2 regions of the Clostridium isatidis genome follow, and region 2 is predicted to be linked to the other one. Evidence: riboswitches for the same ligand, from Rfam matches in the RefSeq annotation. Region 2 holds a riboswitch; the other holds the start of a gene.
The links. A riboswitch is a leader RNA that binds a small molecule or an ion and turns the genes downstream of it on or off. The one in region 2 is predicted to bind lysine.
Positions count from the first base shown of each region.

Region 1 (7,985 bases), 400 kb from region 2:
AATTACATTAAGCACTGAAGTATCTTTTATATTAACTACAAATTCATTACCTGTTGCTGGTAAAATATTACGAATCACTTGTGGTAAAATTACATTAAACATTGTTTGAGCATGGCTCATTCCAATTGCCTGAGCAGCTTCAAATTGTCCCTTGTCTATAGAAACAATTCCTCCTCTAACAATCTCTGACATATAAGCTCCTGTATTAATAGAAACTATAAATAAAGCTGCTACTATTCTATTTATATCTATTCCTAAAAACTGAGCTGATCCATAATAAATAACCATGGATTGTACTATCATAGGGGTTCCTCTAAAGAACTCTATATAAACAGAAAGAATAACATTTATAATTTTAAGAAATACCTTTTTTATTCCCCTTTCAGGAACTGGAATAGTTCTTATTACTCCTACTAATAGCCCAATTAAAGTACCAATTAAAGTACCGATTATTGAAATATAAATTGTTACCCATGCTCCACGAAGAAACATTGGCCAATTTTCTTGAACTATTTTTATTATTGATTCAATACTCATTATTAGCCTCCTAAAACCTCTAAATTAATAAAATTGAATGGGCTCTAAAAGATAACCCATTCAAAATAAATTATTGAGCTGCTGGTTGATTTTTAATAGCATTATCCATTATTTCTGTTTGTTCTTCTTCTGAAATAGCTGCTAAAATTTCATTTATCTTTTCAGTTAACTCACTATTTTTTCTTAATCCTACTGCTATTGCAGTATCTTCTGGATTTGTTTCAAAGCCATCTGTAAGTTCTATCATTTTAAAGTTTGAATTAGCTGATTGAGCACTTACTGCTTCTGGTCTTTCTGATACATAAGCATCAATTACTCCTGATTCAAGAGCAACTCTCATTGCTGGGAAGTTATCCATAGCTTCTTGCTTATTTACACCTTCAATTTGATCTATTACTGAATAGTGGAAAGTATTTAACTGTGCAGTAACTTTTGCATCTTTGAAATCTGCTAAAGTTTTAGCATTTGCATAAGGTCCATTATTTTTAACAACTAAAACTAATTGTGAATTATAGTAATTGTCTGAAAAATCTATTGTTTCTTTACGTTCTGCAGTTGGTGACATACCTGCAATTATTGCATCTATTTTACCTGAAGTTAAAGCTGGCACTAATCCATCCCATTCAGTTTTAACAATAACTAGTTCTTTTCCTAAACCTTCCGCAATTCTCTTAGCTATTTCAACATCATATCCACCTGCATATTCTGAACTTCCTTCAATTGCTACAGCTCCATTTGAATCATCGCCTTGTGTCCAGTTAAATGGTGGATATCCAGCTTCCATTCCTACTTTAAACACATTACTATCCTCTGTCTTTTCATTATTTGCTGATGCACATCCTGTTAATGCTAACATAGCTGTTAATGCTAATGATACTAATACTGATAATTTTTTCTTCATGATAATCTCTCCTTTTTTAATTTTTCTTAAAATAAAAAATGACAATCCTCTAAAGTCAGGATTGCGCTATCTAAGAATTCAGGAGATTTAGTTAAATAAAAATGCCTGAGATAGACTCAGGCATATAAATATACTTCACCTTCATCCCCATCTTTTCCCATTTGAGATAGCACAACTCAATAAACCGGGTAGTTTATTGAGACAGTCTTACAGCTATTAACTGTAAGCCCAGCATATAATACCGAGAAATATTATACACTTCGGCAATATTTCCTTCTCTCTAGCTTCAACGTTTTCTCGAACTCCACTAAAGACTGTTAAATATTGCGCCTCTACCTCACCTGTAAAAGTGAGGTCTTATTAAGTTTTAAATTTTATGTCTTTAGTGTACAGGCTTTTATTATGCTTGTCAATACTTTTTTCTAATTTATTTTTTGTAATAAAAGTATTTGTTATTCATGATAATTGCTTGTACACAAATGAATATTTTTTATATTTAATTTTATAATATGTTATTATTAATCTGTTGTTACATAATAATACTAATAATCAAAAATATTTTTATTACTATTATTTTTATAATATATTTATTACATATTAGTATGCAATATATTTAAAACTTTACGCAGCTCCTTTACAGAAATTTGTCCTGGAGCAGATGCCTTTTTAGCTGAACCAAAAGTAATTGCGGATCCAAATAATTCTCCAGATAATCTACTAATTATCCCCTTTCCTGCCATTGACATTGTTATAATTGGACCTTTTATATACTTTTCTTTTGCAATACGCGTTGCATCTAATAATGTAATTACATCTTCAGCTGAATTAGGCATAACTGCAATTTTAGGAATATCTGCACCCAATTCAACCGCCTTACAAAGACGCTTTATTATTTCATCTTTTGCTGGTGTCTTTTCAAAATCATGATTCGAAATAATTACAAGAAGATCATTATTATGAGCTAAATCAATTAATTCTATTATCTTATTATTATCTTTAGATAATTCAATATCTATAATATCAATAAGTTTTGTTTTAGAAACTTTCTTATTTAATTCAAAATAAAAGTCTTCATCAATTTCTCTTTCTCCACCTTCATTGAAACTACGGAAGGTAAATAAAATTGCTTTATCAGGAATAATTTCTCTAATCTTCTCTAAAGCTTCTATAACTTTATTTATATTAGTTACATTTTTAAAGAAATCTGCTCTCCATTCTACTATATCAAAATCTATATATTCTAATTCCTTTGCTTCCTCTATAATTTCAGAAATGCTTTTTCCTACAATAGGTACAACTATTTTGGGTATCCCTTCGCCAATTACTAGATCTTTAACTTTTACTACTTTCTTCATATCTTTTTTCTTCCCTTCCATCAGCATAATGAGCAAATCTTCCTGAAGTACGTTTATTAACTGGATCTTCTCTATCATAAGGCCAGCCGCCAAATTGGGTTTCTTGATAATCTCTAAAAGCTTGATATATTTCTTCCTTTGTATTCATAACAAAAGGTCCATATTGTACTACTGGTTCGTTTATAGGTTCTCCTTCTAAAACTATAAAATAAGCCTCCTTATCTCCATTAATTATTGAAATTTCTTCTTTTCCAGATAACTTTATTCGAGTTGATGCTTCAAAAGACTGACCTTCTATAATAAGCTTACCTTCACCTTGATAGAAATATAAGTTTCTTATTAATGTTTCTGAAACAGCTGGTAATATCATAGATGCTTCTGCTTCCATCTTTACCAGATATATTCCAACATTATTGTTTTTATCTGCTGCCCATGAATTCTTATTAGGCTCTAAGCCCTCTCTTCCCTCTAATTTACCTGTAATTAATCTAATATTAGTTTTGCTTCCCTTTTCATTTTTAAACTCTATTACTGGAATATCTTCCGCCCATAACATCTTATAATCAGCTTCTACAAATTTATTTTTTGAAGGAAGGTTAAGCCATATTTGAAATAATTCTACTGGATTTTCTTTATCTTTATTAATTAGGGGAAACATTTCTGTATGCTGACATCCTGCACCTGTTGTTAACCATTGTACATCACCATTGCCATAACGTCCATAAGAACCTTTTGAATCAAAATGATCTACAAATCCATTAAGAACTATAGTTACAGTTTCAAATCCTCTATGGGGATGCACTGGAAATCCCGGAACAACTTTTCCATGATACATGCTAAATCCATCTTTTCCTGAAAAGTCATTACCAATTTCTCTTCCTATTAATAATTCACTATCTATTCCTTGAACTTCATTTCCCTTTGGATATGCATCTTTATGATGGGCACAAAATATAAAAGGGTTTTCCATTGGCCATTGAAATCCTATTTTTTGTATCTTTTTTATTTTATTATTCATACTATTCACCTTTTTCAGTTATATTTTTTTAATTCTCTATAATATATAATTCTTAGCAATTTATAAACTTATAATTATCTTGACTTCAAGATAATTATAAAACAAATAAATCTTGAATTCAAGATTTATTTTATAATATAATATCACTTTAAAATAAATATAAAAAAGGGTTGCTCTCGCAACCCTATATATATTATACCTCTATACATTATCTCTTATTAGCCGTACTTATTAACTATTAATATTCCCTTTTACTTATTAACTATTGCTTATATTTTATTTTCCCTATACTAAATCTACTTGTATATCTTCATCAATTACTTTAGTTTCTTCATTTACTGAAACTTCTTCTTTATTACCAATTGATAAGATAAGATTTAAAACTATTCCTACAACAGCTGCTGTTGCTAAAGCAGGAAGTTCTATTCCAAACATTGGTATCATTCCGCCTTCGAAAGCATAATTTCCACCTAATCCAACTATTAATATTACTGCTATAACAGCTAAGTTTTTAGAACTAAACATATCTACTTTCTTATCCATCATTATTGTTACTCCTTGTGCCCCTATAACTCCATAAAGATATATTGAAAGTCCTCCAATTACTGATGTTGGTATAGAATAAATTACATTTATTAATGGTGTAAAGCATGAAATGATCATTGTTATTACTGCTGCTGCCATTAAAACTGGTACCGAGAAATTCTTTGATATTGCCATTGTACTAATATTTTCACCATAGTTTGTACCAGCTGGTCCACCAATTAAGCCTGAGATTATATCTCCCATACCATCACCAATTAGATTTAACCCTAATTTATCTTCAATTTCATATACCTTTTTAGAACCTTTTTTCTTAGCTAAATCATTAACATAAGTGTGTAATTGATATACGTGAGCAGTTGATTCTGGTATAGTTGCAATTGCTATAGGCATTATTGCAATTAAAGCTTCCCATGATGGCTTAGGGAATGTAAATATTGGCATACTAAAAATACTGTTTGTTTCTACTGTATTAAAGTTTACAAATGGTATTCCTGTTGTTTTTCCTATTACTAAAGCTGTTAAATATCCTGTTAAAAGTCCAAATAAAATTGGAAGTTGGCTAAGTTTACCCTTTAGATAAACTGAATATATTATAGTTGATAATAATGTTACTAAAGCTATTATCCAGGCATAACCTGATGCCATAGCTTGATCTGCTTCAGCAACACCTGCTGGAATTGCAGCTGCATTTCCCATTGCATTTGCAGCTAATGATAATCCTATAATAATTGCTATACTACCTGTTACTGTTGCTGGAAGAACTTTTTCTATGAACTTCTTTCCACTTTTCTTTATTATTAATCCAGCTATTATTGAAACAAAACCGGACATTACAATACCAAATTGAGCTATTGAAATTTTATCATTTAATGTATAACTAGCAAAGGCATCCGCACTCATTATTGAAGCTATTGCTGCTATATATGAAAAACTTGAACCATAGTATAATGGAAGTTTCTTTCCTGTAATTAAAATAAATCCTAAAGTTGCAAGACCACTTGCAAAAATTGTTGTTGAAACATGAAAACCTGTAATTAATGCTACTAGAACTGTAGCAGGAAACATTACTACTATTTGTTGAAGTGCAAATAAGATAAGTTCAAAGAATGGTGGCCTTTCATCTGGTAAATAGCCCATTACTTGATTGTTTGTTGATTTTGTTGTCATAATAATACCTCCTAAATTTTATAATTTAAAAGGATAAAAAAAATCATAAAAAAAATCTTGCTTATAGCAAGATTCGAAAATTAGCAGCTTAAAAGCTAATATAATTACTGCACAATATTTCAAATCTTACTGGTGTCTCGCACCACTTTAAAGATTTTAATTATCCTGCAAATAGTATTACATATAAATTAGATTTTGTAAATACGCTTTTTAAAATTTTTTAGATTTTTTTAATTTATATTATATGGTGATAATTCTTTATTATTTAATAGTCACTAAGTAATGTATAATTAGTTATTTATTAAAATAATTAATTATACATTACTTGTATTTTAAGAAGTATGTTTAATAATATATTTATGAACTTCTTCTGGTAAAATATCTAAAGCTATTGCAAATTCTTCAAATAATTGTCTTTTTGCTTCCTTCATAATTTCTTCATCAATTCTATTTAATTTTTTACCAACTGCCTTTTTTTCCTCTTCTTCTTTCTTTAAAATCTTAATTACCTTTAACCACTCTCGGCTGTCTGCTGTTTTAAGAGCAGCCTTGCAAATTTCACTTCTTTCTCTATCATTATCGACAGGAACAGCTTCTATGTAAGGCATAGTATCTATTAATGCTAAAACATCATTTTTAGTTAAAATACTTCTCATAATAACTTTTTTATTATCTACCGGAGTTTTAATAACCATCTTATTATTAAATACAGGCTGTAAAACATAATATTCAGTTTCTAAAGAACCTAGATATTTTCCCTTAGTAATATCAGTAATCTTACATACACCTATTGTCCCATATACAACATAATCATTGATCTTAAACATAAATTTTTCCTCCTTAATCCTTATTTTTCTGCATCCCCCCTTCAAGTCAAAAATTATTATAAAGCAATAGCTCCGATAACCCAAATTACGTCATCGGAGCTATTGCTGCATTTATATTATACCACAATTTTAAAATTTTATGTACTTTCTAAAAAGTGCATTGTATTAGTATAATACAAAGTATCCAATTACTAATAATCCTAAAATAATACGATACCAGCCAAAGGCTTTAAAATCATTGTTTTTAATGTATTTCATTAAAAATCTTATTGCTATTATAGAAACAACAAAAGCAACAATCATACCTACTAATAAAATAGCAATTTCTGTACCTGTAAAATCAAATCCAAATTTAATTAGTTTTAAAGCACTTGCCCCAAACATTACTGGAATTGATAAGAAAAATGAATATTCAGCAGCAATATAACGTGATGTTCCAAGTATAATTGCTCCAAGAATTGTTGCTCCTGAACGTGAAGTACCAGGAATTAAGGATAATACTTGGAATAATCCTATTCCAAAAGCTGTGGCATAAGATAATTCCTTAAAACTATTTATCTTAGAAACTTTATTCTTATTGCGATTTTCAATAATAATAAATAAAATTCCATAAATAATAAGAGTTATCGCAACAGTTTGATAATTATATAAATGTTCATCTAACCAATCATCAAACAATACACCTAAAACTCCAGCCGGTAATACACCTACAATTACCTTATACCAAATCTGCATAGTATCTCTTATTTCTTTTGAAGACTTATTAACTGAAAAAGGATTTAGTTTGTTAAAATACAAAAGAACAACAGCTAAAATAGCTCCTAATTGTATAACAACAAAAAACATTTCTTTAAAAGCATCAGAAACATTTAACTTAATAAATTCCTCAACTAAAATCATATGACCAGTACTGCTTATAGGAAGCCATTCAGTTATTCCTTCAACTACTCCTAAAAAAGCTGCCTTTAATAATTCAATTATTAACATTTTTCTCCTCCATTTTTTATATTTTCTTTAATAAAGCTAAAAAATAATTTAGTATATTTATTAAAGGATTTATATTAATTAATATGTTTATTAATTAATACTTATTTATTATATTTCTTTCTTCTCTAAAACAAAATACCTTTTTAAATTTCTAATATTAATTTTATTCCATATTACTATAATTTTTATCTACTTATTCTTAAATTTTTCTGAATTTTGAAATTGCAAAGAAGAAATCAGTCATATAAACTTATACTTATTATACAACTTAAGTAAGATAAATTAAAATAAATGAGGTGTTTAAATTGGAAAGGTGTCCTTGGTGTGGTAAAGATGAATTATATATAAAATATCATGATGAAGAATGGGGTGTACCTGTTCATGATGATAATAAACATTTTGAATTCTTAGTTCTTGAGTCAGCTCAAGCTAGATTAAGCTGGCTTACTGTATTAAGAAAAAGAGAAAATTATAGGAAAGCCTATGATAATTTTGAGCCTAATAAGGTTGCTAAATACGATGAAAATAAAATCAATGAATTATTACAAAATCCAGGAATTATAAGAAATAGGAAAAAGATAGATGCTTCTATAAATAACGCAAAAACTTTTTTACAAATTCAAAAGGAATTTGGCAGCTTTGATAAT
Region 1 is NZ_CP016786.1:2,544,774-2,552,758, forward strand. It holds gene BEN51_RS12100 (amino acid ABC transporter permease) at 1-537, opposite strand, end outside; gene BEN51_RS12105 (transporter substrate-binding domain-containing protein) at 608-1,438, opposite strand; lysine riboswitch at 1,598-1,781, opposite strand; gene aroD (type I 3-dehydroquinate dehydratase) at 2,029-2,793, opposite strand; gene BEN51_RS12115 (pirin family protein) at 2,771-3,811, opposite strand; gene BEN51_RS12120 (uracil-xanthine permease family protein) at 4,097-5,524, opposite strand; gene BEN51_RS12125 (CarD family transcriptional regulator) at 5,857-6,351, opposite strand; gene BEN51_RS12130 (undecaprenyl-diphosphate phosphatase) at 6,517-7,338, opposite strand; gene BEN51_RS12135 (DNA-3-methyladenine glycosylase I) at 7,635-7,985, shown strand, end outside.
Region 1: it holds a riboswitch for lysine, as region 2 does, so the genes downstream of both, BEN51_RS12105 (transporter substrate-binding domain-containing protein) here and BEN51_RS00390 (Na+/H+ antiporter NhaC family protein) in region 2, are expected to answer to the same signal.

Region 2 (7,985 bases):
AATAACTTTTATAAATTTAGTTGATGCCAGTGGTAACTTCATAGATGAAGTAACTCCATGGGCTGGAAAGTTTGTTAAAAAGTGCGACGATGATATAGTTAAATACTTAGATAAGGAAAATAAATTATTTAAAGCTGAAAAGCATACTCACTCATACCCTCATTGTTGGAGATGTGACACACCACTTCTTTACTATCCAAAAGAAAGCTGGTTTGTTGCAATGACTAAGCTTAGAGATAATTTATTAAGAAATAATAACAAAATAAATTGGTATCCAGATAACATAAGAACAGGTAGATTTGGTAAGTTCTTAGAAAATGTTATTGACTGGGGTATTTCAAGAGATAGATACTGGGGAACACCACTTCCAATTTGGGAATGTGAATGTGGACACAGAGAATGTATTGGAAGTATAGCAGAGCTTAAGGAAAAGGGTAATAATGTTCCTGATGATATAGAACTTCATAAGCCATATATTGATAAGGTTCATTTAGATTGTCCAAAGTGTGGAAAGAAAATGAATAGAACTCATGAAGTTATAGACTGCTGGTTTGATTCAGGATCAATGCCTTTCGCTCAGTTACACTATCCATTTGAAAATAAGGAAGAATTTGAAAAGAGATTCCCGGCACAATTTATATCAGAAGCAGTTGATCAAACAAGAGGATGGTTCTATACTTTATTAGCTATCTCAACAGCTTTATTTGATACTAATTCCTTTGAAAACTGTATAGTTTTAGGTCACGTGTTAGATAAAAAGGGATTAAAGATGTCAAAATCAAAGGGAAATGTTGTAGATCCATTTGAAGTATTAGATTCTCAAGGAGCAGATGCTACTAGATGGCATTTCTACACTGCAAGTGCACCATGGCTTCCAACAAGATTCTCAATAGATGATGTTGCTGAAGCTCAAAGAAAATTCTTAAGTACTTTATGGAATGTTTATTCCTTCTACGTTTTATATGCAGACTTAGATAAGTTTAATCCATTAGATTATAAAGATTTTAAATCAGAAAATGTAATGGATAAGTGGATATTATCAAAGTTAAATACATTAATTAAAACTGTTGAAAAGGACTTAGATGAATATCAAATAACACCAGCAGCTCTTGCTATTGAGAAATTTACTGATGAATTATCTAACTGGTATGTAAGAAGAAATAGGTCAAGATTCTGGTCATCAGAATTAACAGAAGAAAAAATAGGTGCTTATGTTACTCTATATAGAGTTTTAACTACTTTAGTAAGGGTTATAGCTCCATTTGTACCATTTATCTCTGAAGAAATTTATCAAAACTTAGTTGTTAATTTAGATAAGAATGCTATTGAAAGTGTACATTTATGTTCATGGCCAAAAGCAAATGAAAAAGAAATAGATAAAAATCTAGAAAAAGAAATGGATTTAGCCTATACAATAGTTCAACTTGGTAGAAGTGCAAGAAATGGTGCCAATATTAAAAATAGACAGCCACTTTCAAAAATGCAGATTTCAACAAATTCTCTACCTAAATATTATGGAGATATAATAAAAGATGAGCTTAATATTAAAGAAGTTGAATTTGGAGCCGACTTATCGGAACATGTTAACTTTGAAGTAAAACCTAATTTACCTGTATTAGGAAAGGCATATGGTAAGTTAATTCCTGGAATTAGAAAAGAAATATCTTCAAGAAATCAAATGGAATTAGCCCAAAAGATTAACAATGGAGGAATTGAAACTATCGTAGTTAATGATGTAGAAATAGTTTTAGATAAGGACAATTTACTAGTAACAATGCAAGGTAAGGAAGGTTATGCTTTTGCAGGCGAAGGTACTATAGGAGTTGTTCTTGATACAAATATTACTCCTGAATTAAGAGAAGAAGGACATTTAAGAGAAATAATTTCAAAAATTCAAAACATGAGAAAAGAAAGTGGATTTGAAGTTGCAGATAAAATAAAATTATATGTTGCTAATAATGATATGTTAATAGATATCATTAATAGAAATAGAGAATTTATAGAAAAAGAAACTTTAACAGAAGAAGTGCTTGTAAATGTTGAAGCTGATTACAAAGAAGTTAATGTAAATGGTGAAAGTTTAAATATGACAGTTAAAGTTATTAAATAATTATTAAAGGGGCCGTCTTAGACAGCCCTTTTAATATGCAAAATATTAAAAATTTTTGTATAAAAATGAGAATATTGTAATAGCTATTTACAAATAGTATAATTATACTTAAAATGTAATAAAGAAATTGAATAAAATGGAGTGATGAAAGTATGGCTACTTCGATAAAGGATGTTGCTAAAGAAGCGGGTGTTTCCATTGCTACTGTTTCTAGAGTCTTAAATGACATAGACGTTGTAAACGAAGATACTAAAAAGAAAGTATTAGATGCAATAAACAAACTTGGATATAGACCTAATATAGTAGCAAGAAGTCTTAAAACTCAAAGGACAAAGACCATAGGTATACTTGTTCCAGATATTTCTAGTGGTTTCTATCCTGAAATCGTTAGAGGCGCTGAAGATGTTTCTAATATTTACGATTATAATGTAATATTGTGTAATTCAGACTTTGATGATGAAAAGGAAAAGGAATACTTAAGAGTACTTAGAGAAAAAATGGTTGATGGAGTTATTTATATGAGTTCTTCCTTACAACCAGAGATATTAGACTTAATTAATGAGCTAAATATAAAAACTGTTCTAGTTGAAACAAAGGATAAAGAAGAGAGACTACCAAGCGTAACAATAGATAATATAAAGGCTTCAGAAGAAATTACAAACTATCTTATAAATAAAGGTAGAAGAAAGATTGCTTTTGTTGGAGCTAAGAAGGAAAGTTTAAATGCTTGGGTAGATAGATTTATTGGTTATGAAAAGGCTTTAAAAGATAATGGATTAGAGCTTGATGAAGACCTTATATTTACAAAAGGATTAAAAGTAAAATCAGGTTATGATGCTGTTGAACATTTTGAAAATAGCAAAAAGCCTTATGATGCAGTAGTATGTGCGTCAGATGAATTAGCTGTTGGAGTAATAAATGCCTTAAGGGAAAGAGGTAAAAAGGTCCCTGAAGAGGTAAGTGTTGTTGGCTTTAATAACAATGAGATAGCAGAACTTTTCTATCCTAAAATAACAACAATTAAGCAACCAAGTTATGATATGGGATCTGTTGCTATGAGAATGTTAATAAAATTATTAAATAAAAAAGGCTTAGAACAATCACAATTTGTACTTGATTATGAATTAATAGAGAGGGAAAGTGCTAAATAACAATTGATATAAATATAAAGATGGAGTTGTTGTCAGCAGAAGTAATTGTAATGAGCTTCTGAAAACATATCTAATTGTTTCAGTACAAAATATTATAGTGATTATAAAATTAAATGTGAAATTTTACATAAAGGGGCTGTCTTTGCAGCTCCATCTTTAATTTATATTGATTTTTAGTTTGCTTACAATTTTCAGTAAAAATTTTTGCTGTAATTTAAATAAATTATTGCAAAAAAATAGTAAAGATGATATAATACTCTCAAAGGTTATTAAACGTTTTCATCAAATTTCAACTTTCGGTGAAGAGTTTGGTATTGAGTAAAAGAGAATTTTTTAAAATTGGGTTATGGGTCAAAAAAACAACTTCAAAAGAAGTTGTTTTTTTGTTTTTATTTTAATTATAAGATTCCTTCTTCTTTCAAAATATTTTCTAATTCTTGAAGTTTATTATTTAATAAAATAAATTTTTCTTTAATTATCTTTTTCTCTGTTTCATTATCTAATACATTTACAATCTCTTCTACTGTTTCTAAAGCATCATCAATTTCTTTTTGAGCTAATTTTAAATTAGATTCCTTCATATATATCTCCTTTTATGTCTCCTTTGTAATTTTAAACATAACAAATAATAGTTATATTATTTATCCTATCACTAATAAATTTCTCATGCAAGGCATATATTGTATAAGAAATTTGTAAGGGGTGAAATTTTGATAAATTATGTTTGGTTTATAATGATATTCTTAGGAATATTAGTTGGATTAATTACAGGTAATGGAGAAATTATTTCAAATTCTATCATAAAAACAGCAGATTCAACAGTTTCATTGATAATTGGATTAGTAGGAATAATGTGTTTTTGGTGTGGAGTAATGAAGGTAGCAGAAAAAAGTGGATTTACTCAAAAGCTAGCAAAACTCCTTAAACCGATATTAAAGCGTCTTTTTAAAGAAGCAGCGAAGGATGAAAAAGCTTTGGGAGCCATAGTTATGAATATTACTGCAAATATGATGGGCCTTGGTAATGCAGCTACTCCTTTTGGAATAAAGGCAATGGAGGAAATGAGCAGACTAAACAAGAAAGAGGGACGTGCCTCTAACGATATGGCCTTATTTTTAGTATTAAATGCTGCATGTATACAGCTTGTTCCTTCAACTGTAATTTCCATTAGGGCTGCAACAGGCTCCATCAATCCTGGTGCAATAATAATTCCAGCAGTAACAGCTAGCACAATAGCTGCAATTGCAGGAACTATATATTGCAAAATATTACAAAGGTATTTTTAAAGGAGTGTTTTAATGTTACAGTATTTAACTAAGAGCATTATTCCTATAATAGTTATAGTAATCACAACTTATGGAATGTTCAAGGGAAGAAAAGTATATGAATGGTTTATTGAAGGGGCAAAGGAAGGCTTAAAAGTCTGTTTAAACATATTTCCCTATCTGCTAGCTATGCTTATAGCAGTAAATATTTTTAGGGAGGCAAAATTATTAGATATTTTAAATGATTTAATAGCACCAATAGGTGCTTTAATAGGCCTTCCAAAGGAAGTAATTCCTTTAATATTAATAAAGCCTTTATCAGGAAGTGGAGCTATTGGAGTATTAACAGATATATTAAAAAATTATGGACCGGATACAAAAATAGGGCTTATATCATCTGTAATTATGGGAACTACTGAAACAATATTTTATACCCTGACAGTTTATTTTGGAGCTGTTCAAATAAAGAAGATAAGGCATACTTTATGGGCAGCAATTTTAGCTGATTTAACTGCCATTATTGTTTCAGTTTTTATAGTAACTAGATTTCTTTTATAATAAATAATGCATTTAAGGGAAAAATAGGCTATATTTAAAATATAGCCTATTTTTAATGTTTGATAAGGAAGTTGGAGGAACTATGAAAAAGGAATTTTATATAAAAAACAGAAAAAGAGTTTTTGATAAAATTAAGGATAATTCTATTCTGATTTTATTTGCAGGAAATGCTCCAAAGAAAACTGGGGATGAAGAATATCCTTTTACACCAAATAGAAATTTTTATTATTTAACAGGAATAGATGAGCAAGCTCATGTATTGTTATTAAGTAAATTTAATGGGGAGAATAAAGAGTACCTATTCATAAAAGATATAGATGAAATTATGGAAAAATGGAATGGAAAAACTATAAGAAAAGAAGAAGCAAGAGAAATTTGCGGAATAGAAGAAGTTAAATATTTAAGCGAACTAGATAAGTTCATTGATAAGTTAGTTTTAAATAAGGAAGAATTAAATATTTATTTAGATTTAGAAGAAAAAAATTCGTCTTATGACTATTTAAATAAAATAAAAGATAGATACTATAATATAAGTATTAAAAATGCTTATAAAATTATTGCTGAATTAAGACTTGTAAAAACTGAAGAAGAAATAAATAGAATAAGAAAAGCAATAGAAATTACAATTGAGGGTGTAGAAAATCTAATGAAAAATACTAAGGCAGGAATGAAAGAATATGAATTAGAAGCGTATTTTGATTTTGTATGCAAAAAAAGAGGAGTTAAGGATTTAGCCTTTAAAACTATTGCAGCAGCAGGAAAAAATGCAACGATTCTTCACTATGTAGATAATAATACAGAACTTAAGGAAAATGATTTGATTTTATTCGATTTAGGTGCACAATATAAGTATTATAATGCAGATATATCAAGAACCTTCCCTGTAAGCGGAAAGTTTACCAAAAGACAAAAAGAAGTCTACAATGCAGTTCTTAGAGTAAATGAAAAGATAATTAGCGAAATGAAGCCGGGAGTTAAATTTCTTGATATTAACAAGCTGGCTAGAGACTTAATAGCTGAGGAATGTATAAAGCTCGGATTAATTAAAAATAAAGAAGATGTTTCAAAATACTATTATCACAGTATAGGCCATAGCTTAGGAATGGATACTCATGATGTAGAATTAGAAGGAAGAAATGTAACCTTTGAAGAAGGAATGGTATATACTGTTGAACCAGGCATTTATATAGAAAAAGAGGGAATTGGAATTAGAATAGAGGATGATGTTTTAATTACTAAGGATGGTAATGAAGTTTTAACGAAAAATATGATAAAATCAGTAGAACAAATTGAAGAGTTTATGTCTAAATAATAAACTTATAATTAATTTTATTATATGGTTGATTTAATATGATAATCCTTATATAATGAGTGTGGAAATTAAATATAAATAAAGACAAGGTATAGAGGCGCGGTAATTAAGAGTACTATTAATGAGGTAAGCACTGTGATTTAATAGGAAAGGAATTATCGCCGAAGCGTATGATTGATGCTTTAAGATCATACTGCTGGTGTTATATAGAATATATATAACACTGCCACAAGCTATCTTTGTGGAGAGCTATTACTTGAGGAACTTATTTTATTATTATCAGTGCTGATATTTTTAAAACCTTGAGTGAGAACTCGAGGTTTTTTATATTTGATTTTATTATTAGAAAATATTACAAAGGAGTTTAAAAATGAATAATAAAAAGAGTATTAAGTTGTTCTTAATAACAACTATGATTAGTTTATTATCAACATCTGTTGTTTTTGCAGAGGAATTAGATGTATCTGTAAGAAATGCAGATCATTATGGTATATTAACTTTGATACCACCTATTTTGGCAATATTATTAGCTTTTATAACTAAGAATGTTGTTATATCTTTATTTATTGGTGCATTATCAGGTACATTTTTAGTACAATTAGTGGATAATTCCTTCATGGATGCAATAATTCAAGCTTTTTTAGATTTTGTATCTAGGGCATTAAATTCTTTAGCTGATCCTTGGAATGCAGGGATAATTCTTCAGGTACTAGTAATAGGTGGAATTATACAATTAGTAGCTAAAATGGGAGGGGCCAAAGCTGTTGCAGAAGCTTTAGCCAAAAAAGCAAAAACAGCTAGGAGTACTCAATTAGTTACACTTTTGTTAGGGTTAGCAGTATTTTTTGATGATTATGCTAATTCATTAATAGTAGGACCTATAATGAAGCCTGTTTCAGATAAAATGAAAATATCAAGAGAAAGATTGGCCTTTATTATAGATGCAACAGCAGCTCCAATTGCAGGTTTAGCTATTGTATCTACTTGGATAGGTTTAGAAGTTGGTTTAATAAATGATGCTTTTGTTAATGGTATTGGTAAAGAGGTAGATGCTTTTGGTGTCTTTTTGCAGACCATTCCTTATAGATTTTATAATATATTAATATTAATTTTTATATTTATTACTTCAATCTTATTAAAGGAATTTGGTCCGATGTATAAGGCTGAGGTTAAGGCAAGAAAAAGAGGGGATGCATCTAAGGAGGAAGTTGCTTTAGATTCTAATCTAGATAATTCTGATTTCGAGCCAAAAGAAGGAATAAAGTTAAGTATATGGAATGCTATAATTCCAATAGGAACATTAATAGCAACGGCTTTAATTTGTTTTTACTTTAGTGGTTATTCTTCAATAATGGCAGGAGAAAATGATGCTCTTAAGGAATTTATGAATAATTCACCTTTATCTCTTAAAGGGATTCAAGAGGCTTTTAGTGCATCAGATGCTTCAGTAGCATTATTCCAGTCAGCTTTAATATCAAGCATAGTAACTATTGTTTTAGGAGTAATTAAAAAAATATTTACAATTTCTGAAGCTATAGATGTATGGATTGATGGAATGAAACCATTACTTATTACAGGAGTTATATTGC
Region 2 is NZ_CP016786.1:78,426-86,410, forward strand. It holds gene ileS (isoleucine--tRNA ligase) at 1-2,110, shown strand, start outside; gene BEN51_RS00365 (LacI family DNA-binding transcriptional regulator) at 2,263-3,261, shown strand; gene BEN51_RS00370 (hypothetical protein) at 3,660-3,842, opposite strand; gene BEN51_RS00375 (nucleoside recognition domain-containing protein) at 3,972-4,547, shown strand; gene BEN51_RS00380 (spore maturation protein) at 4,560-5,084, shown strand; gene BEN51_RS00385 (aminopeptidase P family protein) at 5,167-6,396, shown strand; lysine riboswitch at 6,481-6,656, shown strand; gene BEN51_RS00390 (Na+/H+ antiporter NhaC family protein) at 6,767-7,985, shown strand, end outside.